DNA from 4 places in the Pseudomonas sp. NPDC078700 genome. Region 4 is predicted to be linked to each of the others. Evidence: predicted binding sites of a transcription regulator. Region 4 holds the regulator's gene; each other region holds the start of a gene.

Region 1 (5,738 bases), on a different contig from region 4:
AACAGGACTGCTTGCGGCCAGTGCCTGCAAACCTTCAAGGTCAGCCGTTAGCCCGAGGCCTTGCAGCATTTGTGCGCGCTGCTGGGCATGCTGTCCGAGTTGGCTAAGCAGCGGTTGCTTCGCGCTGAGAATGCGCTGCAGGCTGTCGAGGTCTCGCTCGCCCAACGCTTGATGTTCGCTGTCAATCAGTTCAAGCAATTGCTCACTGATGCCGATATCGTCGTTGAACAGCTGAAGCATTGATGAGTCTTGCATCGTAGGCTCTTGGAAGTTAGGCGTCCAACATTCCAGCGCCGCAACTAAAGCCTGACAAAACAGGCGTTAGGCTTAGCGCTGGGACTCGAAGTTGAGCAGCTTGCTGGCCGTACGCTGGGCATCAACTTTATAGGTGCCGTCAGCAATGGCCTGCTTGATTTGAGCAACGCGTTCTTTATCCACGGTTGGCAGCTCGTTAAGTTTGTCGCCGATGCTCTGCAATTGCTGAGCCTCTTGGCTAAGGTGCACGGGTTCACCACTTTTGCTCGACTCAGCAGGGGTATTGCTCACGCCTGCCGGATTGGATGGTTTTTCATCCGCGCCTGAGCTGCGAGCACCGCTGGTCCGCCCGGAGTTGGCCGGGGTGGGTGCGTTGCTTAGTCGATTGAAGTCGATGACCATGATCGTAAACCTCTGATTTGTTTGGACGCTTACCTGTCTGTCGGCCGTGCGTAGCAAAACTTTAGTGCGGTACAGAAAAAACTTTAGGTTGCTGACTCATCGCTGAGCAGGCCGGTTAAATTGATATCGCTGATTTAACCGGGCCAGTCGTTTGAGCGTCGAGCACTGAAATAAGTTCTGCACCTCTTAGCACGTATAGCACAGTGTAAGAAAACGCCTGCGCTATAACAATCAAGATTCGTGCCTACATCGCCACTTCAACTTGCCCAGGTCCGGTTACACGCGCCTTGATAATGCGCTGTGAACGCTGGTTACGAACATTGATTTGTCTGCCCAGTGCCCCGTCGGACAGGGCTTCGCCGGGCATTTTGACATTAATTGTGCCGGTTTTAGCGCTGATCACAACTTGATCGCCACGGCGAATTACTTCTGCTTGTTCGACATATACCGGAGTCAGTTCCTGATCTGGGCGCACCGGGCGCGTCAGTTTTTTGCCGATTGCCTGAGCCACTGATGTCAGATAACCATGATTTAGCAGCCCGACATCGCGTTCCGCCAAGGTTACGTCGAACTCGCTGATTACGCTGGCGCGCTTGAGTGGGCGAGTCGCGGTGACCACCTCACGATAGAGCCGCACCTGCGCCGGTACAAAAATGGTCCAAGGTGAGGAGCCGTCACAACGAACCCGCAGCGTGACACGGCCAATAGGTTCGGCCGGGCTTTCCAGGGTCGTCGTCAAATCCTTGTCGCACAGAGGCAGGCGCAAGCGCGGGTCAAGGCGGTTGATTTCAATCTCATGTCGGCCAGTGATATCACTGCGTTGTAAATAGTCAGCGACAGTGGCCTCAAGAAATGTCTGGGCCGCGCCGATAAGCTGGTCAGGCAGGGTTGAGTTTGCCGCAGCTGTTGAGCTCAAGCCAATGGATGCGGGTATAAGTAAAGCCAGCATGAGATGATGGCTTTTTGCCCAAATATGTCGATATAACGTCGTAACTGCAATCATATGTATTAGCGTGCAAGGCCCGTGCCGCCTGCTAATCTCAGTCGTACGGGCGCATAGAATAAGGAGAATGGCATGGCTGGTGTCATGGACTCGGTGAATCAACGCACCCAGTTAGTCGGACAAAATCGTTTAGAACTACTGTTGTTCCGCCTTGACGGCAAACAGCTGTATGGGATTAACGTATTTAAGGTGAAAGAGGTGCTGCAGTGCCCACGCCTGACAGTCATGCCAAAATCCAGCTCGGTGGTGCGCGGGGTGGCCAATATCCGAGGCGGGACAATCCCGATCATTGATTTGTCATTAGCGACAGGCCGCAAGCCGCTGGCTGATTTGAACAGCAGTTTTGTGATCATCACTGAGTACAACACCAAGACTCAGGGTTTTTTGGTGAGTGCAGTTGAGCGCATCGTTAATATGAATTGGGAAGAGATCCTGCCGCCACCTAAGGGCACAGGGCGTAGCCATTATCTGACTGCGGTGACCCATCTTGATCAACAGATGGTTGAAATCATCGATGTTGAAAAGGTACTGGCAGAAGTTTCACCTACGTCAGAAGCGATTTCAGAAGGGGTCGTGGATGCCGCGACCCATGTTAAGGCGGTTAAACAGCATGTGCTAATAGTTGATGACTCATCGGTGGCGCGTAAGCAGGTGTCGCGTTGTTTGCAAACCGTTGGTGTGGAGGTTACAGCGCTCAATGATGGCCGTCAGGCGCTGGAATATCTGCGTAAGATGGCTGATGAAGGGCGACGCCCAGCGGATGAGTTGCTGATGATTATTTCTGACATTGAAATGCCAGAAATGGATGGTTATACCCTGACCACGGCTATACGCAGTGATGCACGGATGGAGGGGGTGCACTTGTTGTTGCACACCTCACTCTCAGGTGTGTTCAATCAGGCCATGGTCAAGAAAGTGGGTGCCGATGATTTTCTCGCCAAGTTTCGGCCGGATGATTTAGCCTCAAGAGTGGTTGAACGCATCAATCAGGTTGATCGCGGCGAGTAAGCTGCGACAAGCGGCAAGGCTGTCACAGAGTTAACTGTGTCTTTACAGTGTGATGATGCATCAGAAGCCCGCCTAAACTTGTTTACTGGGTGGGGGTCGCATAGATCAATACTATTATTTTGCGGGGCAATGCGAGTGACGTCAGGAAATTTGGACTTCGAACAATTCAGGAGCTTCCTCGAAAAAGCCTGTGGAATCTTGCTCGGCACTAATAAGCAGTATCTGGTTTCCAGTCGGCTCAATAAGCTGATGGAGCAGAACAGTATCAAAAGCCTTGGCGAGCTGGTCCAGCGTATGCAAGCCATGCCGCGTAGTGGTTTGCGTGAGCAAGTGGTAGATGCCATGACCACCAACGAAACCTTGTGGTTTCGTGATACCTATCCCTTTGAGGTGATGAAAAAGCGCGTGCTGCCTGAGTTGCTCAAGGCTAACGCGGGCCAGCGTTTGCGTATATGGTCGGCCGCCTGTTCGTCGGGGCAAGAACCCTATTCGCTGTCGATGACCATTGATGAGTTCGAGAAGAGCAATATTGGACAGTTGCGCGGCGGTGCTCAAATCGTTGCCACCGACCTGTCGCCAACCATGCTGGCCAACTGCAAGTCAGGTGAGTACGACAGTCTGGCGATTGGTCGTGGTCTCTCTCAAGAGCGTTTGCAGCGCTATTTTGAGCCCAAGACTCCGGGGCGTTGGGTGGTCAAGGCACCGATCAAAAGCCGTGTCGAATTTCGTCCGCTTAACTTGCTGGAAAGTTACGCCAGCCTGGGGAAGTTCGATGTGGTGTTCTGCCGCAACGTGCTGATCTATTTTTCGGCAGAGGTTAAGAAAGATATTCTTACCCGCATCCACGCGACCATAAAACCGGGGGGCTATTTGTTCCTGGGTGCTTCCGAGGCGCTCAATGCGCTGCCTGATTTGTATCAGATGGTTCAGTGCAGTCCGGGCATCATTTATAAGGTCAAGTAACCCCTAACAGCAGGCCAAGTGTCTGCTGTTATATTTTTGATAGTGAAGCGTTGTTGCCCACCTCATCACAACATCTGCTTACCCTGTAACGGTAATGGCAGATGGCTTGATTCATGTCAGTTCCAGTTGTATCTGCTGTCGATAAAGTCGCCCAGTGCTCGAACGCGTCGAGCTCGACAGGGTTAAGGACTGGGTAATGGAATTGCTTGTTTGGCAGAACGACCTGAATACCGGAATAGAGGTGATCGACAATCAGCATCGGCGGATTGTCGAGATGATCAACGTGCTGATTGTGGCGCAGCAAGCGGGGCATAGTCGCAGTGAAGTGGGGGATGTACTCAACGATCTGGTCGATTACACGCTTTCACACTTTGCTTTTGAAGAGTCGCTGTTGGAGGAGTCGGGCTACAGCTTCACTCGTCCGCACAAGCGCGTGCATGAAGTGTTTATTGGCAAGGTCAATGAGTACAACATGCGCTTTAAGGCAGGTGAGGACATAACAGTTGAGCTGATCAATCTGTTGTCGCGCTGGCTGTTCAACCATATCCGCAATGACGATGCTGCCTATGCCAAGGTTGTAATCGACAATATGAATCGAATCACCCAAGACAAACAGCCGGCTGGCTGGCTGTCTCGCTCCATGCGCAAGTTTTTTAGCTGATACAGCCCGCGCTCAACAATCCTTTCGGCGCGGCGTTCTGTTCGCGCCACTGGACGGCCAGTACCCCGAGTAAATTCAGCCGTTGAAATGACGTTGCGCTCCTTGCCTGTGGTGGTTCGGCCACCGACATCAAATGCGTTCTGAGCGGCAATACGCTAGCGGGTTAGTGGGTAAAGGCTTTGCCGCAAGCGGAAATTCATTGCCGCTTTAGCCTCGGTGGTCACTCTATTTATTCGTAAGCTGTTGTATTTAAAGGCTTAAAATTATTGGCACAGGGTTTGCTTTGTTCCTTGCACAGAAAACGGCTTCGGCAAACGGCAAGGGCACAAACCATGAGTATCAGCTTCGCAAGCGCACTTGGCATTCACCAGCAGGCACTGGGCTTTCGTTCCCAGCGTGCCGAAGTGTTGGCCAATAACATGGCGAACGCAGACACGCCTAACTACAAGGCGCGTGACCTGGATTTTGCCTCTGTGCTGGCTGAGCAAAATGCCAAGACTCAAGGCGGTACTTTTGCGTTGAACCGTACTAACTCACACCACATCAGTGCTGAGGGTATGGCCACCGCCGAAGCTGAGCTCAAGTACCGCACGCCGATGAGCCCTTCGCTGGATCAAAACACCGTCGACACCCAGCTGGAACAGTCGAACTACGCGCAAAACGCTATCGAATTCCAGACCAGCTTTACCTTACTCAATAGCAAATTCAAAGGGCTGGTCAGCGCCCTGCGCGGCGACTAACGGAGACTGATGCCATGTCACTAGCCAGTGTATTCAATATTGCCGGGACCGGCATGAGCGCGCAAAGCACGCGCCTCAATACCATTTCCAGCAACATCGCCAACGCCGAGTCGGTGTCGTCGAACATTGACCAGACCTACCGCGCTCGCCACCCAGTGTTCGCCACCATGTTTCAGCAGGCGCAAGGTGATGATAGCGGCTCACTGTTCGCGGAGCAGGATGCAGCAGGCAGTGGTGTTCAGGTGCTGGGCATTGTTGAAGATCAAAGTTCGTTGATGCCGCGTTATGAGCCTAACCACCCGGCAGCTGACGAGAATGGCTACGTGTATTACCCCAACGTCAACGTGGTTGAGGAAATGGCTGACATGATCTCCGCCAGCCGGGCTTTCCAGACCAACGTTGAAATGATGAATACCGCTAAACAAATGTTGCAGAAGGTGCTGACCCTGGGTCAGTAAGCCATCAATGAGGAACGCTAAATGAGCGTCGATAGCACCAGTGGCGTTGGCAGTTCGGTCCTTGATCAACTGCAGATTAAATCGTCCAGTACCGGTACAGACAAAGAGCTTGGTAAAGACGAGTTCTTGAATCTGTTGGTTGCCCAATTGAACAACCAGAACCCCCTTGAACCTCAGGGTAATGGTGAGTTCATCGCCCAGTTGGCGCAGTTCAGCCAAGTAGAAGGGATTCAGCAGTTGAACGGTAG
Region 2 (5,738 bases), on a different contig from region 4:
CTGGCCTGAGAACAACATAACCAAACGGTTACGCAGCACCGGCATGTGAACCTTGAGGGCATCCAGTGAAGCTTGATCACGAGACATCAATGCAACGCTGACCTGCATATAGCGGGCGCGACCGTTCTGGGTGAAGTTGACCACAAATGCAGGCGTCAGCTCTTCATAAATGGCCGCCTGCTTGACGGGCGCAGCATCCTCTTGCTTGGTCTCAGCAGCGGCCTCTGGTTTGTCTTCCTGCTTACTTAGGAAAAACCAAGTACCAGCAATGGTCAAACTCACCACCAGCAACAACGCGACAACGGCCAGAATAATGATCTTTAATTTACCGCTCGACTTACCATCCGCTGCTGGGTCTTGCGGCTTATCTTTCTTCGCCATGCCAATAATCCGTCACATATTCAGGTTAGCTGCTAATTAAGCCTGAACGAGCAAGTGTTATGCCAGCTTAGCTTATTGGGTTTTACCCAACCCAAAACAACAGCGCCCGACGCTTTGCAACGCCGGGCGAAAGATCAGGAGAATAACCCGTTTTGGCGTGATTGACGTGGTCGACGCCCGTATGGACCACCCTTTTAATGCCACAAATCTCGACGACCATCGAACACCCGGTGGCCAAGCTGCGCGTTGACCACCCTTGTGCGCCAGCAACAGGCTGTTTACGCGTAATAATCGACCATACTGCGTGGCGCCCCATAGGCTGTGGCGCGCTGTTCGACGCTGTTAATCGACAATTCTTCGTCATGGCCGCTGCCAAGTCCTGAACCCGATGCGCCACCACGGCCGCTGTCACTACCCGCCTGTTGTTGATTCTGTCCTTGCCCTTGCCAGCCACGACTTTGATCGGAGACGGTAACATCCTGAAGGTTAATGCCCTGCTGGGTGAACATCTCACGCAACCGATGCATTTGCCCTTCAAGGCTATCGCGCACTGCCGCATTGGCACTGGCAAAGGAAATCTGCGTCTGGTCCTGATTCATGTGTATACGTACATCCAAGCGCCCCAGCTCAGCGGGATCGAGCTGAATCTCCGCAGACTTCAGGTTCTGGCTCGACAGGTACATGACCCGATCCACGACCGCTTCAGTCCAACCGCCCTGCTGCATGGCAATCGGAGTGCCCACCACAGGGATTTTTGGGGTTAGCGCCGTTTGTTGAGTGATTGCCTGACTCAACGAACTGAGCTTGCTGACAAAGTTCTCTGGCGGCGTGTCAGCAGAGCTCTCCGTGAGGCTATCTAATGCATCAGCAGACAGATCACTCAGGTTAAATTCGCCCGCCAGACTCTTCTCAGTCGACTGCAGCTTGGAGCCCATTGCAGTCATAGCGCTGGCAAAACTCTGATCAGGGTTGAGCGCTGCTTGCGCAGCAGTCGCACCCGGGGATTTCTGCTCAGCATTTGCGGCGGCTTGCGCCTTGCCAATATCCAGCGCCATACGCACCGCCGGCAATTGATTCATGGCATCCAGATCAGCATCAAAGCTGGCATCCGTCATACTCGCCGGGCCGGAACTTTTGAAATTGGCGATGGCGTTATTCATGCTTGCAAGTTGCTCAGCATTTAACTGCAAGCCAAACAGCTCATCACTGTCTTCGGTTGTGGGTGGCGTATCCGCTTGCGCGTCCTGACCCTCGCCCTCGCCCTGATTCGCCGCCGCGTCAGTCGGCAAGGAATTGCCGCTATCGGCAACAGTTTGCGCCTGAGTATCACCAGAAGCCTGTGTACCAGCCTCATCATCAGCCTTGGCTTTGTGCTCATTAGCCGCCTTTGCCGAGCTGTTAGTCCGCTCAGCAGGCTTGGCCTGACGCTCATTGGCGTAGACCTCAGCAAAGCTAGAAGCCTCACGGCCACGGGGCTCAGCCGGTTTTACTTGGGGCTTGGCCGCCGCAACCTTAGGCTTTAAATCAACTGCTGGTTTGAGCAGTAAGTCAGCTGCACCGGACATCGGCACTCTCCATACGGATTGGTTCGTACTGGGAGATAGCAAGAGCCAGGCCAAGTCAGGCAAGGGTCATTTGAGAACAGACTTAAAGCGCTGCATTGGCCTTGCAACGCGGGTGTACTGGGGGTAACTCTCCGTCCGGGTCAGGCTCTATAGCCTTGGATTTCAGACAGGAAAATTGCTTTGACCGCTTCCATTTCGGTTTTGATCTGAGCAAATAAGCTGTCGACCATGGGCTGGTTTTGCGTATCAACAGCGCCTTCTAACTCGAGGCATAAGCGTGAAAGCTCAAGCGCCCCGATGTTGCCGCAACTGCCTTTGAAACTGTGGATGGCCAGCAACAATTGAGGCATATCATGTTCAACAACAGCTTTCTCGGCCAAGCCTAAGCGCTGTTCAGAGTCTGCCAGGTAGGCTTCGAGCAAAACTGGGTACTCGTTGCCCATAACGTCTTTTAATCCTGCAATCACTGCCTTATCAACATGTGCTAACACGCGCGACACTCCCTGACCCGCAAATACCAGAAAAAGCTGGGCACACACTAACGTCGCCTTAGCAGAAGACCAAATGCTTTTTTATGGATTTCGGCCCAGCGGCAATTTAAAAACGCTCGCGGCCAGCCAAGCGCTGCGATAACTCATCAAGCATTTTCTGCTCGCGCTTATCCTCAAGCTGGCGCGCTTCATCCTGATAGCGCTGGATCAGCTTGCGCAACCCCTCCAGACGGGCGTAGCGCTGCTGCCACACTTGACGAATTTTATCGACGTTGCTGCGATGCCAATCAAGGCTCTGTTGCTGCTGAGCGATGGCGGTTTCCAACTGCGAAAGAAAGCGCTGATAGTTAATCAACCATTGCCCGGAAACTCCGCGCTGGCCTTCGCTCATCCATTGCTGCTGGTAATCTGCGCGGTAGCGCTCCAACTCGCCCAGCTTGACTTCAGCCTGGCCCTGCTGCGCCTGTGCGCGCCCCAACTGCACAGCGGCTTCACGCTCAGCGCGCTCGGCCATCTCGACCACCGGAGCCAATTGCCGAGCGCGACCTTTACTCATGCTTGGGCATTATTAGTGGGCGAATTCAATGTCGCTGCAAGCTGCCCGACACTGTTTTGCAGGCTGACACTCTCATCGAGTGCCTGGCGCAAAAAGGCCATCATTTGTGGGCGCTTGGCGATAGCCAAATCGGTGTCAGCATCGCCACCGGGAACATAGGCTCCGACACTGATCAAGTCACGACTTTGTTGGTAGCGCGACCACAGCTGTTTGAACCGCTGCGCCTGCTGTTGATGCTCGCGGGTGACCACTTGTGGCATTACCCGGCTGATCGAGGCTTCGATATCAATCGCAGGATAGTGACCTTCTTCAGCCAAGCGCCGGCTCAGCACAATGTGCCCGTCGAGCACCCCCCGGGCCGCATCCGCAATTGGGTCCTGCTGGTCATCCCCCTCGCTCAACACCGTATAAAAGGCCGTGATAGAACCCCCGCCCTCCTCGGCATTACCCGCGCGCTCAACCAGCTTTGGCAATTTGGCGAATACGGATGGCGGATAACCTTTGGTGGCAGGCGGCTCACCGATGGCCAGGGCAATTTCACGCTGGGCTTGAGCGAAGCGGGTCAGTGAATCCATAAGCAACAGCACATTCTTGCCTTGATCACGAAAGTACTCGGCAATTCGCGTGCAATAGGTGGCGGCGCGCAACCGCATCAGTGGTGCATCATCTGCGGGCGAGGCCACCACCACTGAGCGCTTGATACCTTCTTCACCGAGGATCTCCTCGATGAATTCCTTAACCTCACGCCCCCGCTCACCGATCAGCCCGACCACAATAATTTCAGCCTCGGTAAAGCGCGTCATCATGCCTAACAGCACACTCTTACCCACGCCTGTACCGGCAAACAGGCCCAAACGCTGACCGCGCCCTACAGTTAGCAGACCATTGATCGAGCGAATGCCTACATCCAGCGGCTGGTCAATCGGGTGGCGCTTCATCGGGTTAATTTGCGGGCCATCCATCGGCACCCAGTCCTCAGCCTTCATCCGCCCCTTGCCATCAAGTGCAGCGCCAGTGCCATCAAGCACTCGACCGAGCATCGACATGCCCATGGGCAGACGGCCGGTATCGGGTAAAGGTACAACGCGCGCGCCCGGCGCAATCCCGGCCAAACTGCCCACCGGCATCAGGAAGATCTTGCCATTGGCAAAGCCCATGACCTCGGCTTCAACTTGCAGCGGATGATAGCTGCCCTCGTTGATCACCATGCAGCGGCTGCCCAACGAGGCGCGCAGGCCTTCGGCCTCAAGGGTTAAACCGACAACACGCAGCAAACGCCCTTCGACCACGGGCGAAGCTGGCAGCTCAATCGCCTCGCTGTAGCCGCTCAGACGCTTGGCAAAACTGACGCGTTCAAGCTTCACTGGCAGGCTTATCCGTGGCGTCAAGTGCGATATTTATATCCGCTTCAAGGGGATGCACCGCCTGTTCGCGCTGCTGCTCGAACAACTGCTTGAGGGATTGTGATATGCGCGTTTCAACGGTCGCATCAATCCGGCTGTTGGCACACTCGACCCGGCAACCGCCGGGCAACAAGGCTTCATCTTCGAGAATCCGCCAGGTTTCCTCATGACGGTCACGCAGGGTTTTGATGATGTCGTAATCTTGCGGGTTTAGATGAATACGCACAGTGTCATCGCCAATAGGCAATAGTTTTAATGCCTCGCGCAGAACTTGACGAATCTGGCTCGAATCGCGATCAAGCTCGCGTTGAATCACTTCACGGGTGATACGGCTGACCAAATCGATCATGGCCGCTTCAATCTGCTGATCCTGCTCGGCAATGGGCTCAAACAACTGGCTCATGACCCGCTCTAGCCCTTCAAGCTTGGTCGCTAGCGCTGCGTCAGCTTCTTGCTTGGCCTTGAGTTGACCGGCGTGATAACCGTCACGCTCGCCGGTTAACAGGCCTTCGTTATAGGCTTCCTGGCGAATAGCTTCCAGTTCATCCAAGGTCAATGGCTTGACGTCTTCAAGCGCTACATCTTCGCTGTCTGCCGGTGGTTGTGCAGACGCCACAGGTTCATTGTCTGTTGGCTGCTCGGCCACTGCATCGCGCTTGAGGGGTTCTACCAGCGCGTCAAAACTCGGCAGCGACCACACATCAAGTGCATTGATGTCCCCGGCACGAATAAGCTCGCTTTGTGCTTCTTTAGCCATTTTGGCTTAGACCATTTCTTCGCCGCCCTTGCCACCAAGGACGATTTCCCCGGCTTCGGCCATACGGCGGGCGATGGTGAGAATTTCTTTCTGCGCCGTTTCAACATCGCTGACGCGCACAGGCCCTTTGGCTTCGAGGTCGTCACGCAACAACTCGGCCGCTCGCTTGGACATGTTCTTGAAAACCTTCTCCTTGATTGCTTCATCAGCGCCTTTGAGCGCCAGCACCAGCACATCAGAAGACACCTCACGCAACAGCGCCTGAATGCCACGGTCATCAACATCAGCCAGGTTATCAAAGACAAACATCAGGTCTTCGATTTGCGAAGACAAATCTTCGTCGACTTCACGGATAGAATCCATCAACTGACCTTCAACGGAGCTGTCGAGGAAGTTCATGATATCTGCCGCACGCTTGATACCACCCAGGCTGGCGCGACTGGTGTTGGCATTGCCGGAAAATTGCTTCTCCAGAATCAAGTTCAATTCTTTAAGGGCAGCTGGCTGCACAGTGTTCAGTGAAGACACCCGCAACACGATATCCAGGCGCACTTTATGATCGAAGTGACTAAGCACTTCACCGGC
Region 3 (5,738 bases), on a different contig from region 4:
CTTCTGTGCCAGCGATGTACGCAACAGGTGAAATGGCTGACTGGGCGTGCGCTCAATAATTCGCTCGTTTTCATCAATGATCTCAACCGCTAACTGATGTGTGCCACGATCAATATTGTCCAGCGGGAACACGGGGCTTCGACCGGTCTCGCCAACCGTATTGCCGTCGAGAATCAGGCGGAAGCGATGCCCGGGGAGCAATTCAGGTTCGCTGGTGGCGCTAACAATCAGATCACCCGCGTTGTCGCGAATCGTCGCATCCGGTTGTGGCACCAAAATGCGCAGCATTTGATAGGACAACACCACGGGCTGGGTATCTTCAACTTCAGGCTTGAGCTTGATGGTCGGCGTCATGCTGTTGGTCGGTGCCATCTTGACCGGCTTGGCATTGCCGCCTCGAGGTTGGTCGGTAAATACCCGATTCCCATCTGCATCTATATAGGTGTAGACCTGTGCTGAGATGGACAGGCTAAACAGCAGTAATAAACAAGTTAAAAGTGCGCGCATCAAGGGGCTGGCTTAGGTTTGGGTTTAGGGGCGAATGCCGGGCTGTTGTTGGTGTTGACCCGTTGCACGGTGAAGGTGCTGGTCTCGCTTTGCTGTACGGCACCACTGGTGCTGATCACTTGTACGGCTAACGAGTGTTCGCCGCGGTCAGCATTGCTTACTTGCAGGCGTGGTACGTTCGTTGGCTCACCATAAGGTTGGCCGTCCAATAGCAGTTGCAAGCGATGTGCCGGCGCCAAGCGCGGCTGGATATTAACCCCAACGCTGAATGTACCGTTGTTTGCCCGCAGCGCGGCTTCATCTGGCAGGCCGGTCAGTTCCAGTACTTGGTAGGACGCCTGAACCTGCGCGGGGGCGTTGTCGCTCTCGTCGCTTAAAGGCTGTTTGGGTGTTTGCATCTCTACCGTGTTGGTCTTTGGCAGGTTGATGGTTTCAGTCTTGGTGCCTTCGGGTGGCTCATTGGTGAAAACCGTATTGCCGTTAGCGTCAGTGTATTTGTAAATTTGTGCGCTGGCCGGTAGGGCGGCGGCGAGTAAAAGGCAGGCAAATAGTGCACGCATGAGCGATCCCTCAACTTGGCTAATTGATTAAGATTGCATTGCTCGGCGTTGCTGGCAAGTGTCGGCATGTTGCAGTGTGTGCGGGCGCATAAATTATCAGGCTGAGCGGCGCTTCGGGTGCTGGTTTTGTAGGCAAATGACAGGTGCGCGTCTGATACGGCATTCGCAGCTTGGTCAGCGTGGGTCAATTAATAATCGAACTTGTCTGCGAAAATGGTGGCCGAAAAGAGCGTCGACCACCCTGCGGGAGCGTCAGCCACAGGGGCGCAAGTACCGCCGCGAGTGAGGGTCGTTGTAGGGTGGTCAACGCGAAGCTTGGCCACCGGCTCTCGGCAAGTCAGCCGTATTTACTTAGGTGAAATGGTGGCTGAGTAAGGTGTTGACCGCTCGGCAGCGTCAGCCATTAACGCATTTTTCGCTGATAAAAAAGGCCACCCGAAGGTGGCCTTTTGTCATACCGGCTGGATTAGACGCTGTAGTACAGGTCGTATTCCAGTGGGTGTACGAAGGTACGTACTTTGATTTCTTCTTCGTGCTTGAGCTCAAGGTAAGCATCGATGAAGTCGTCGCTGAATACGCCGCCTTTGGTCAGGAACGCGCGACCTTTGTCGAGCTCTTCCAGGGCTTCTTTCAGGCTGCCGCAAACCTGTGGGATCAACTTGCCTTCTTCTGGTGGCAGGTCGTACAGGTTTTTGTCAGCTGCATCGCCAGGGTGGATCTTGTTCTGGATGCCGTCGATACCGGCCATCAGCAGTGCTGCGAAAGCCAGGTATGGGTTGGCAGCTGGATCCGGGAAGCGCGCTTCGATACGGCGAGCCTTAGGGCTGGCAACATAAGGAATACGGATCGAGGCCGAACGGTTGCGAGCCGAGTAGGCCAGCATTACTGGAGCTTCGAAGCCAGGAACCAGACGCTTGTACGAGTTGGTTGCCGGGTTGGTGAAGCCGTTCAGTGCTTTACCGTGCTTGATGATACCGCCGATGAAGTACAGGGCGATGTCAGACAGGCCGGCATAGCCTTCGCCAGAGAAGGTGTTCTTGCCGTCTTTGGAGATCGACATGTGCACGTGCATACCTGAGCCGTTGTCGCCGTACAGTGGCTTAGGCATGAAGGTAGCCGTTTTGCCGTAGGCGTCAGCAACGTTGTGTACGCAGTATTTCAGGGTCTGAACTTCGTCAGCCTTGGCTACCAGCGTGTTGAACTTAACGCCGATTTCGTTCTGGCCAGCAGTCGCCACTTCGTGGTGGTGAACTTCGATCACCAGGCCCATATCTTCCATGGCATTACACATGGCAGTACGGATTTCGTGGTCGTGGTCGCATGGCGGAACCGGGAAGTAACCACCTTTAACGGCTGGACGGTGGCCTTTGTTGCCGCCTTCGATGTCGCCGTCAGTGTTCCAGGAACCCTGCTCAGAGTAGATTTTGAACATCGAGCCGGAGATGTCCGACTTGAACTTCACTTCGTCGAAGATGAAGAACTCTGGCTCTGGGCCAACAAATACAGTGTCACCGATACCGGTCGACTTTAGGAATTCTTCAGCGCGCTTGGCGATGGAGCGTGGGTCGCGGTCGTAGCCTTGCATGGTGCTTGGCTCAACGATGTCGCAAACCAGAATCAGGGTTGGCTCTTCGGTGAACGGATCCAGTACGGCAGTTTCGTCAACTGGCATCAGGATCATGTCGGAGGCTTCGATGCCTTTCCAGCCATGAATGGAGGAACCGTCGAACATTTTACCGTGTTCGAAGAAGTCTTCGTCCAGCGCGTCACGGGCTGGCATGGTTACGTGGTGCTGCTTACCCTTGGTATCAGTGAAGCGCAGGTCAACCCACTTCACGTCGTGTTCTTTAATAAGTTGAATCGACTTCGACATGCTGTCCTCCAGGCGGATAAGGCTCAATCTGTTGAGCCCACAAAATTCGAAAAAAGCTCGGCGGATATTCCGCCACTACATACCTGCCTCACAAGGGAGCAATTTGCATGCCAGTGCACTGTGATGGGCTAAAACCCGCAAACGCAGGAGCGGCGGGGGTTTATTGCCTATTACGAGCAAAGCTACGCACCAAGTGAGTGCTAATCAAAACAATTAAGCACCAATGTGGTGCGGTAAAATGTTTGCGTAAGGTTTTTGATCAAACCTTGCACAATTTCCGCTATAATCCGCGCCCCTGTTTTTTCGCGAGCTTGGCGCGCGTTGCTTCCATGAAACTAATAGTTAAAGTTTTCCCAGAAATCACCATCAAGAGTCGGCCGGTTCGCAAGAACTTCATCCGTCAGTTGGCGAAGAACATCCGCTCCGTGTTGCGCGATCTTGATCCGCAGCTCTCGGTTACCGGTGTCTGGGATAACTTGGAACTGGAAACAACCTTAACCGATGCCAAGCTTCTCGGCGAGCTGACCGATCGTCTTGGCTGCACCCCGGGGATCACTCATTTTCTTGAAGTGCATGAATACCCATTAGGCGATTTCGATGATGTGCTGGAAAAGTGCAAACTGCATTTCGCCGACCAATTGCCGGGCAAGATCTTTGCTGTGCGTTGTAAGCGTGCAGGTAAGCATGCTTTCAGCTCCATGGATGTTGAGCGTTATGTTGGCAGCCAATTGCGTCAGCAGTGTGGCGCTGCCGGTATCTCGCTAAAAGACCCAGACGTTGTTGTGCGCATGGAAATTCGTGACCAGCGCCTGTTCGTTATCCATAACCAGCATGAAGGTCTGGGTGGCTACCCACTGGGTTCGCTGGAGCAGACATTGGTATTGATGTCCGGCGGCTTTGATTCAACCGTTGCCGCTTATCAAATGATGCGTCGCGGTTTGGTGACTCACTTTTGCTTCTTCAACTTGGGCGGCCGCGCTCATGAATTGGGCGTGATGGAAGTTGCGCACTATTTGTGGAAGAAGTTCGGCAGCTCGCAACGGGTGCTTTTTATTAGCGTGCCGTTTGAAGAGGTGCTCGGCGAAATCCTCGGTAAGGTCGATAACAGCCAGATGGGTGTGGTGTTGAAGCGCATGATGTTGCGCGCCGCTACGCAGATCAGTGATCGGCTGCAAATTGATGCATTGGTGACCGGTGAGGCCATTTCTCAGGTGTCGAGCCAGACCCTGCCGAACTTGACGGTGATTGATGCGGCCACTGAAAAGCTGGTGTTGCGTCCTTTATTGGCCAGTCACAAGCAGGACATTATTAATACCGCGACGCAGATCGGTACCGCCGATTTTGCCAAGCATATGCCTGAGTACTGCGGTGTGATTTCGGTGAATCCGACCACCAAAGCCAAGCCCGACCGCATTGCTTATGAAGAAAAGCAATTCGATATGGCAGTGCTTGAGCGAGCAGTGAAGAGTGCTACACAGCTGCCGATTGACAAGGTCATCGATGAGCTGGGTAAAGATATCCACGTTGAGGAAATCAGCGAAGTTCTGGCCGGTCAGGTGGTGATTGATATCCGTCACCCGGATGCTGCCGAAGATGAACCGCTAAAGCTGCCTGGCACTGAGGTGCAGGCGCTGCCGTTCTACGCTCTCAACAGTCGTTTCAAAGAGTTGGATCCTAGTCGCCAGTATTTGTTGTATTGCGACAAGGGTGTCATGAGTCGCCTGCATGCCCACCACTTGCTAAATGAGGGGCATGCCAATGTGCGCGTTTATCGTCCGACATAAGACGCCTGGGTTGAATGGCGGTAGCATCCGCCATCGCCCTCCCGACATACAGGCGGCGTAAAAGCTGCTGAGCCCGGCATTAACGGCCATTGCTCTAAGCGTTTTTACGCCGTCTGGCAGAATTTATAATTAGTTAATACTCGCCGCCTAAACTATGCGGCAAACCGAATCCTCTGATCGAGATACACAAGTGATCGATAATCTACGTAACATCGCAATCATCGCCCACGTTGACCATGGTAAAACCACCCTGGTAGACAAACTCCTGCGCCAGTCCGGCACGCTTGACCGTAAAGAGCTTGAAAACGAGCGCGTAATGGACAGCAACGACCAGGAAAAAGAACGTGGTATTACCATCCTGGCTAAAAACACCGCGCTGAAATGGCACGACTACGACATCAACATCGTAGACACCCCTGGCCACGCCGACTTCGGTGGTGAGGTTGAGCGTGTAATGAGCATGGTTGACTCCGTGTTGCTGGTGGTTGATGCCCAAGACGGCCCAATGCCACAGACTCGCTTCGTAACGCAGAAAGCGTTTAAAGCTGGCCTGCGTCCAATCGTTGTGATCAACAAAATCGACCGTCCAGGCGCACGTCCTGACTGGGTTGTTGACCAGATTTTCGACCTGTTCGATAACCTCGGTGCTACCGAAGAGCAGCTCGACTTCCCTATCGTTTATTGCAGCGCCCTGAACGGGATTGCAGGTCTTGAGCACGATAAGCTCGAAGAAACCATGGACCCGCTGTTCCAAGCGATCATCGACCACGTTCCAGCTCCAGCTGTAGACGTTGATGGCGCATTCCAGATGCAAATCTCGCAACTGGACTACAACAGCTTCCTCGGTGTTATCGGTATCGGCCGTATCGCTCGCGGTAAGGTCAAAACCAACACCCCTGTGACCGCGATCGGCACTGACGGCAAGAAGCGTAACGGCCGTATCCTCAAGATCATGGGCCACTCGGGTCTGCAGCGCGTTGAAGTAAACGAAGCCCAAGCTGGCGACATCGTTTG
Region 4 (5,738 bases):
TAGGTGCATCGCTAGGAAGCGTTAATGCCTGGGCTTTGCCAACTGATCGCGATCAACCGATCCGCGTACAGGCCGACAGTGCCGAGCTTGACGACAAGCAAGGCGTGGCAGTGTACCGCGGTGATGTCGTGATCACCCAAGGCACCATGAAAATCACCGGCGACACTGTCACCATTACGCAGAACGCCAAAGGCGAAGTCGATGTCTTTACCTCCGTCGGACGCCCTGCGTATTACGAACAGAAGCCTGCAGTCGACAAAGAGATCGTCAAAGCCTACGGCCTGACCATTCAGTACTTTTCCGCCAACGAGCGCATTGTGCTGATTGACCAAGCCAAAGTCATCCAAGAGGGTAATACCTTCGAGGGCGAAAAAATTGTCTACGATACGCAGCGCCAAATCGTCAATGCTGGCCGCGCAAATGGCACCAAGGTGACCACGCCGCGCCCGCGTATCGATATGGTGATTCAGCCGAAGAACAAACCCACCCAAGGGCAGTAATTAATGGCTACATTGAAAGCCCAACACCTGGCTAAAAGCTACAAAAGCCGCCAGGTTGTCCGTGACGTTAGCCTAAGCATAGACAGCGGCCAAATCGTCGGCCTGCTTGGCCCTAACGGTGCAGGTAAAACCACCTGCTTCTACATGATTGTGGGCTTAGTCCAGGCTGACCAGGGTCGGATCCTGATTGATGACCTCGATGTCAGCCACCAGCCAATGCATGGCCGTGCCCGTGCAGGCATTGGCTACCTGCCGCAAGAAGCTTCCATTTTTCGCAAGCTCAGCGTGGCCGATAACATCATGGCAATTCTTGAGACGCGTAAAGAGCTGGACCGTGCAGGCCGCGAGGCTGAATTGGAGAGCCTGCTTGAGGAATTCCATATTCACCACATTCGTGACAACCTGGGCATGAGCCTTTCTGGCGGCGAGCGGCGTCGCGTTGAAATCGCGCGCGCCTTGGCCACTGCACCAAAATTTATCTTACTTGATGAACCATTTGCCGGTGTCGACCCGATTTCGGTCGGCGACATTAAGCAAATCATTCACCACTTAAAAGCCAAAGGTATCGGCGTATTGATTACCGACCACAATGTGCGCGAAACACTGGATATTTGCGAAACAGCCTATATCGTCAGTGACGGCCAGCTCATTGCAGAAGGTGATTCAGAAGCCATTCTGGCTAACCAGACAGTTAAAGAAGTCTACTTGGGTCATGAATTCCGCCTTTAAATGGGGTTTTTCTCGCCCAATTAGCGTCAACAGCTAGGCAAAGCACTGCGATTCAGGCATATAATTTGCTTCCTTGAGGCGCCTTATCAGGTGCCCTGTAGTGGATTGCGCAGAGACGCCGGTAAATAAGGTCTGCAATGAAACCATCGCTAGTCCTGAAGATGGGCCAGCAGCTGACGATGACTCCTCAGCTGCAACAAGCCATTCGCTTACTCCAACTGTCGACCTTGGATCTTCAACAAGAAATCCAGGAGGCACTGGAGTCAAACCCAATGCTTGAACGCCAAGAAGATGGCGAAGACTTCGATAATTCGGACCCTATGGCCGACGGCGCAGAAACTGCGCCTGTCGAGCAGCCGGTTCAACAAGACACCTACGAAGAAAGCAGCAACCACCAAGATGCTCCACAAACTGTGGACAACCTGGACGACGGCGAGTGGAATGAACGCATTCCCAATGAGCTGCCTATCGATACTGCCTGGGAAGACGTCTACCAAACCAGTGCCAGCAGCTTGCCGAGCAGCAGCAATGACGACGACGAGTGGGATTTCACCACCCGCACCTCTACCGGTGAGAGCCTGCAGAGCCATATGCTCTGGCAGCTCAACCTGTCGCCAATGTCCGACAAAGATCGCTTGATTGCAGTCACCCTGATCGACTGCATCAACCCCCAAGGCTACCTCGAAGAAACCCTCGAAGAGATTCTCGAAGCCTTTGATCCAGAATTGGATATCGAGCTTGACGAGATTGAGGCCGTCCTGCACCGCATCCAGCAGTTTGAGCCGTCAGGCATTGCTGCCCGCGACTTGCGCGAATGCCTGACCTTACAGCTACGCCAACTGTCCGCCAAGACGCCTTGGCTGGCAGAAGCACAGCGCCTGGCTAATGATTACCTGGATCTGCTTGGCAATCGGGATTACAGCCAACTGATGCGCCGCATGAAGCTCAAGGAAGACGAGCTGCGTCAGGTTATCGAACTGATCCAGAGCCTTAACCCACGCCCAGGCTCGCAGATTGAATCAAGCGAGCCTGAATACGTGGTGCCCGACGTCATCGTGCGCAAGCACAACGAGCGCTGGCTGGTTGAGCTCAACCAAGAGGCTATGCCTCGGCTGCGGGTCAATGCCCAATATGCAGGTTTTGTGCGCCGTGCTGACTCCAGCGCTGACAACACCTTTATGCGCAATCAGTTGCAAGAAGCCCGCTGGTTTATCAAAAGCCTGCAGAGCCGTAACGAAACCTTGATGAAAGTCGCGACCCAGATTGTCGAGCATCAGCGCGGCTTTCTTGATTACGGTGACGAAGCGATGAAGCCGCTGGTACTACACGATATCGCCGAGGCAGTTGGCATGCACGAGTCGACCATCTCGCGCGTTACCACACAAAAATTCATGCATACCCCGCGCGGCATTTACGAGTTGAAATACTTCTTCTCAAGCCATGTCAGCACTTCCGAAGGCGGAGAATGCTCGTCTACAGCGATCCGCGCGATCATCAAAAAACTGGTTGCAGCGGAAAATGCAAAAAAGCCGTTGAGTGACAGCAAGATCGCTGGTTTACTGGAGGAACAAGGCATTCAGGTAGCTCGCCGCACAGTTGCTAAATACCGTGAATCCCTCGGTATCGCGCCTTCAAGTGAACGCAAGCGATTGATGTAACAGCTGATGAACAGGAAAATCGTCTCACCCAGTATCGAACTGGCCCACGCCTCGCTAAAAGCAGCCATACTGCTCTTATCCAGAGTGTGAAATTGCCAGACTCGCTGACTGAGAGCTTTTCGCGCCACAGTGTTCCGGCGGCAAGCAAAACAGCTTGTCTCTTACACACGGCAACAAGGAGAATGCGGTATGCAAGTCAACATCAGTGGACACCAGCTAGATGTGACCGACGCCCTGCGTGACTACATCGACGAAAAATTCAGTCGACTAGAACGCCACTTCGACAAGATTACGAATGTGCAAGTCATTATGGAGGTCGAGAAGCTCAAACAGAAAATCGAAGCCACCTTACACATTGCGGGCGGCGAAATAGTCGCCAATGCCGAACACGATGATATGTATGCAGCAATCGATTTACTGACTGACAAACTCGACAGACAACTTATCAAGCACAAGGAAAAGCAGCTCGACCGTCAACAGGGTGCAATGGCCCGTTGATATCGCCCAACTCCTATGATCCGACTTGAAAATATCCTGACCCCCGGCCGTTCCTTGGTGAACGTGCCGGGCGGCAGCAAAAAACGTGTTCTCGAACAGATTGCCAACTTGGTTGCGCGCGAACTGCCCGACCTCGATGGACAAGACATTTTCGAAAGCCTGATTGCCCGCGAGAAACTCGGGTCCACCGGTTTTGGTAATGGCATCGCCATTCCACACTGCCGCCTGCCCGCTTGCAATGCGCCAATCAGTGCATTGCTCAGGCTTGACTCCGCTGTAGATTTCGACGCGATCGATGGCGCACCGGTAGATTTGCTATTCGTCCTGCTGGTTCCTGAAGCCGCCACGGATGAACACCTGGAACTGCTTCGTCAAATCGCGAGCATGCTTGATCGCAGCGATGTACGTGAACGATTGCGCCAGGCCCAAAGCAATGACGCCCTGTATCAAGTTGTTGTCGATATCCAGAACAACAGCTAAATGGCAGAGAACTCCCATGCGCTTGATTATTGTCAGCGGTCGCTCAGGATCAGGTAAAAGTACGGCCCTTGCTGTTCTCGAGGACAACGGCTTTTACTGCATTGATAACCTGCCAGCCAGCTTGCTGCCGCAACTCGCTGAGCGAGCGCTTCAGCAGCAAGATTCAGTTCGCCCCAATGTCGCGGTGTCAATTGACGCTCGTAACCTGCCAAGCGATCTGAATATGTTCCCAGAGCTGCTTGAACAAGTGCGTGCACGCAATGTTCAGTGCGATCTACTGTACCTGGATGCAAACGAAGAAACCTTGCTCAAGCGTTTCTCGGAAACCCGCAGGCGTCATCCACTGACTAACGACAATCGTTCGTTAGCAGAAGCCATTACCGATGAAGCGCTGCTGCTTGAGCCAATCATCGATCTGGCCGACCTAAAGATCGACACCACCCACCTGAATCTCTACCAGCTGCGCGATACCCTCGCTCTGCGCCTGTTGAACAAGCCAGATCCGGGCACAGCATTTCTGGTTGAGTCCTTTGGCTTTAAGCGTGGCATGCCAGTTGATGCCGACGTGGTATTTGATGTGCGCTGCCTGCCGAACCCCTACTGGCGGCCTGAGTTGCGCGACTTTTCAGGCCTCGAAAAGCCGGTTTCAGACTACCTGGACAGTCAGCCGGATGTTCAAGAGATGTATCAGGACATCCATGACTATCTGAGTAAGTGGTTGCCACGTTTTGCGGCCAGCAATCGCGCCTATGTCACTATCGCAATTGGCTGCACAGGCGGGCATCATCGCTCGGTGTATATTGCCAATCGTTTGGGCAAAGCACTCAAAACGCAGCTCAAAAACGTCCAGACTCGCCACCGCGACCTCAGTTAAGGAATCGCCGCGATGCCCGCCTGCGAAGTAATCATCATTAACAAGCTCGGTTTGCATGCACGGGCTGCCGCTAAATTTGTCGGTGTAGCCAGCCAATACCCGTGCTCCATTAAAGTAGGCCGCACATCAGAAAGTCTGGTCGATGGCAAAAGCATCATGTCGGTCATGATGCTCGCCGCCGGCAAAGGCACCTCAATTCACCTGTTCACCGATGGCGATCAAGATGAGCAGGCGCTCGAAGCAATCCTGGAGTTGATCAACAACTTCTTCGACGAAGGCGAGTAAGACACCGAGGCGGGTGGACAACCTGAATTGTCCACCGACATCCCTCTTAACTGCCTGCAACAGTCATGCGTTCGATCAATACAGAACCGGTGCGGATGCTGCTACGCAGCTCAAGATCATTACCTACCGCAACAATTTGCTTGAACATGTCACGCATATTGCCAGCAATGGTCACCTCTTGGACCGGGAACTGGATTTCGCCATTTTCAACCCAATAGCCGCCCGCCCCCCGCGAGTAATCGCCAGTGACCATATTCAGGCCATGGCCCATCAACTCAGTGACCAGCAGGCCACGGCCCATGCGTTTGATCAATGCTTGCTGATCTTCATCACCATGGGTAACAAACAGGTTATGCACACCCCCTGCATTGGCGGTACTTGGCATGCCCAACTTGCGCCCTGAGTAGGTACCCAGCACATAGGACAGCAACTCGCCGTTCTCAACAAAGGATTTGGCATACGTGGCCAAACCATCGCCATCGAATGAAGCGCTGGCCATAGCCCGCGGAATATGCGGACGCTCATCCAAACTCAGCCACTCAGGGAACAGCTGTTGGCCGATAGTGCCCTCCAGAAATGAAGACTTACGGTAGATACTGCCGCCTGAAATAGCCCCGAGGAAGCTGCTGAACAACCCCGTTGCCAACTCAGCCGCAAACAATACCGGCACTTCACAGGTGGGCACCGGGCGCGCACCAAGTCGACTCACCGAGC

What was found. Region 4 encodes sigma-54, which starts transcription at its own class of promoters, with help from an activator protein. Its sites were predicted from a motif close to ANTGGCATNNANNTTGCTNT; they were not measured.
Region 1: a site for sigma-54 is predicted at 4,558-4,577, ahead of flgB (flagellar basal body rod protein FlgB). Genes of this name have one in related genera too.
Region 2: a site for sigma-54 is predicted at 1,982-2,001, ahead of ACIGCM_RS02440 (flagellar hook-length control protein FliK). Genes of this name have one in related genera too.
Region 3: a site for sigma-54 is predicted at 3,036-3,055, ahead of glnA (glutamate--ammonia ligase). Genes of this name have one in related genera too.

The regions. Positions count from the first base shown of each region.
Region 1 covers NZ_JBITUI010000001.1:540,503-546,240, reverse strand. The annotation lists gene ACIGCM_RS02605 (flagella synthesis protein FlgN) at 1-255, opposite strand, end outside; gene flgM (flagellar biosynthesis anti-sigma factor FlgM) at 328-657, opposite strand; gene flgA (flagellar basal body P-ring formation chaperone FlgA) at 902-1,606, opposite strand; gene ACIGCM_RS02590 (chemotaxis protein CheV) at 1,733-2,668, shown strand; gene cheR (protein-glutamate O-methyltransferase CheR) at 2,798-3,631, shown strand; gene ACIGCM_RS02580 (bacteriohemerythrin) at 3,828-4,292, shown strand; gene flgB (flagellar basal body rod protein FlgB) at 4,625-5,032, shown strand; gene flgC (flagellar basal body rod protein FlgC) at 5,047-5,490, shown strand; gene flgD (flagellar hook assembly protein FlgD) at 5,512-5,738, shown strand, end outside.
Region 2 covers NZ_JBITUI010000001.1:511,670-517,407, forward strand. The annotation lists gene fliL (flagellar basal body-associated protein FliL) at 1-381, opposite strand, end outside; gene ACIGCM_RS02440 (flagellar hook-length control protein FliK) at 660-1,946, opposite strand; gene ACIGCM_RS02445 (Hpt domain-containing protein) at 2,087-2,437, opposite strand; gene fliJ (flagellar export protein FliJ) at 2,544-2,993, opposite strand; gene fliI (flagellar protein export ATPase FliI) at 2,990-4,357, opposite strand; gene fliH (flagellar assembly protein FliH) at 4,347-5,153, opposite strand; gene fliG (flagellar motor switch protein FliG) at 5,160-5,738, opposite strand, start outside.
Region 3 covers NZ_JBITUI010000002.1:333,517-339,254, forward strand. The annotation lists gene ACIGCM_RS07405 (DUF4124 domain-containing protein) at 1-507, opposite strand, end outside; gene ACIGCM_RS07410 (DUF4124 domain-containing protein) at 507-1,067, opposite strand; gene glnA (glutamate--ammonia ligase) at 1,534-2,940, opposite strand; gene thiI (tRNA uracil 4-sulfurtransferase ThiI) at 3,270-4,724, shown strand; gene typA (translational GTPase TypA) at 4,915-5,738, shown strand, end outside.
Region 4 covers NZ_JBITUI010000005.1:275,005-280,742, reverse strand. The annotation lists gene lptA (lipopolysaccharide transport periplasmic protein LptA) at 1-500, shown strand, start outside; gene lptB (LPS export ABC transporter ATP-binding protein) at 504-1,229, shown strand; gene ACIGCM_RS18730 (RNA polymerase factor sigma-54) at 1,367-2,887, shown strand; gene hpf (ribosome hibernation-promoting factor, HPF/YfiA family) at 3,077-3,385, shown strand; gene ptsN (PTS IIA-like nitrogen regulatory protein PtsN) at 3,401-3,865, shown strand; gene rapZ (RNase adapter RapZ) at 3,882-4,739, shown strand; gene ACIGCM_RS18710 (HPr family phosphocarrier protein) at 4,752-5,024, shown strand; gene pmbA (metalloprotease PmbA) at 5,071-5,738, opposite strand, start outside.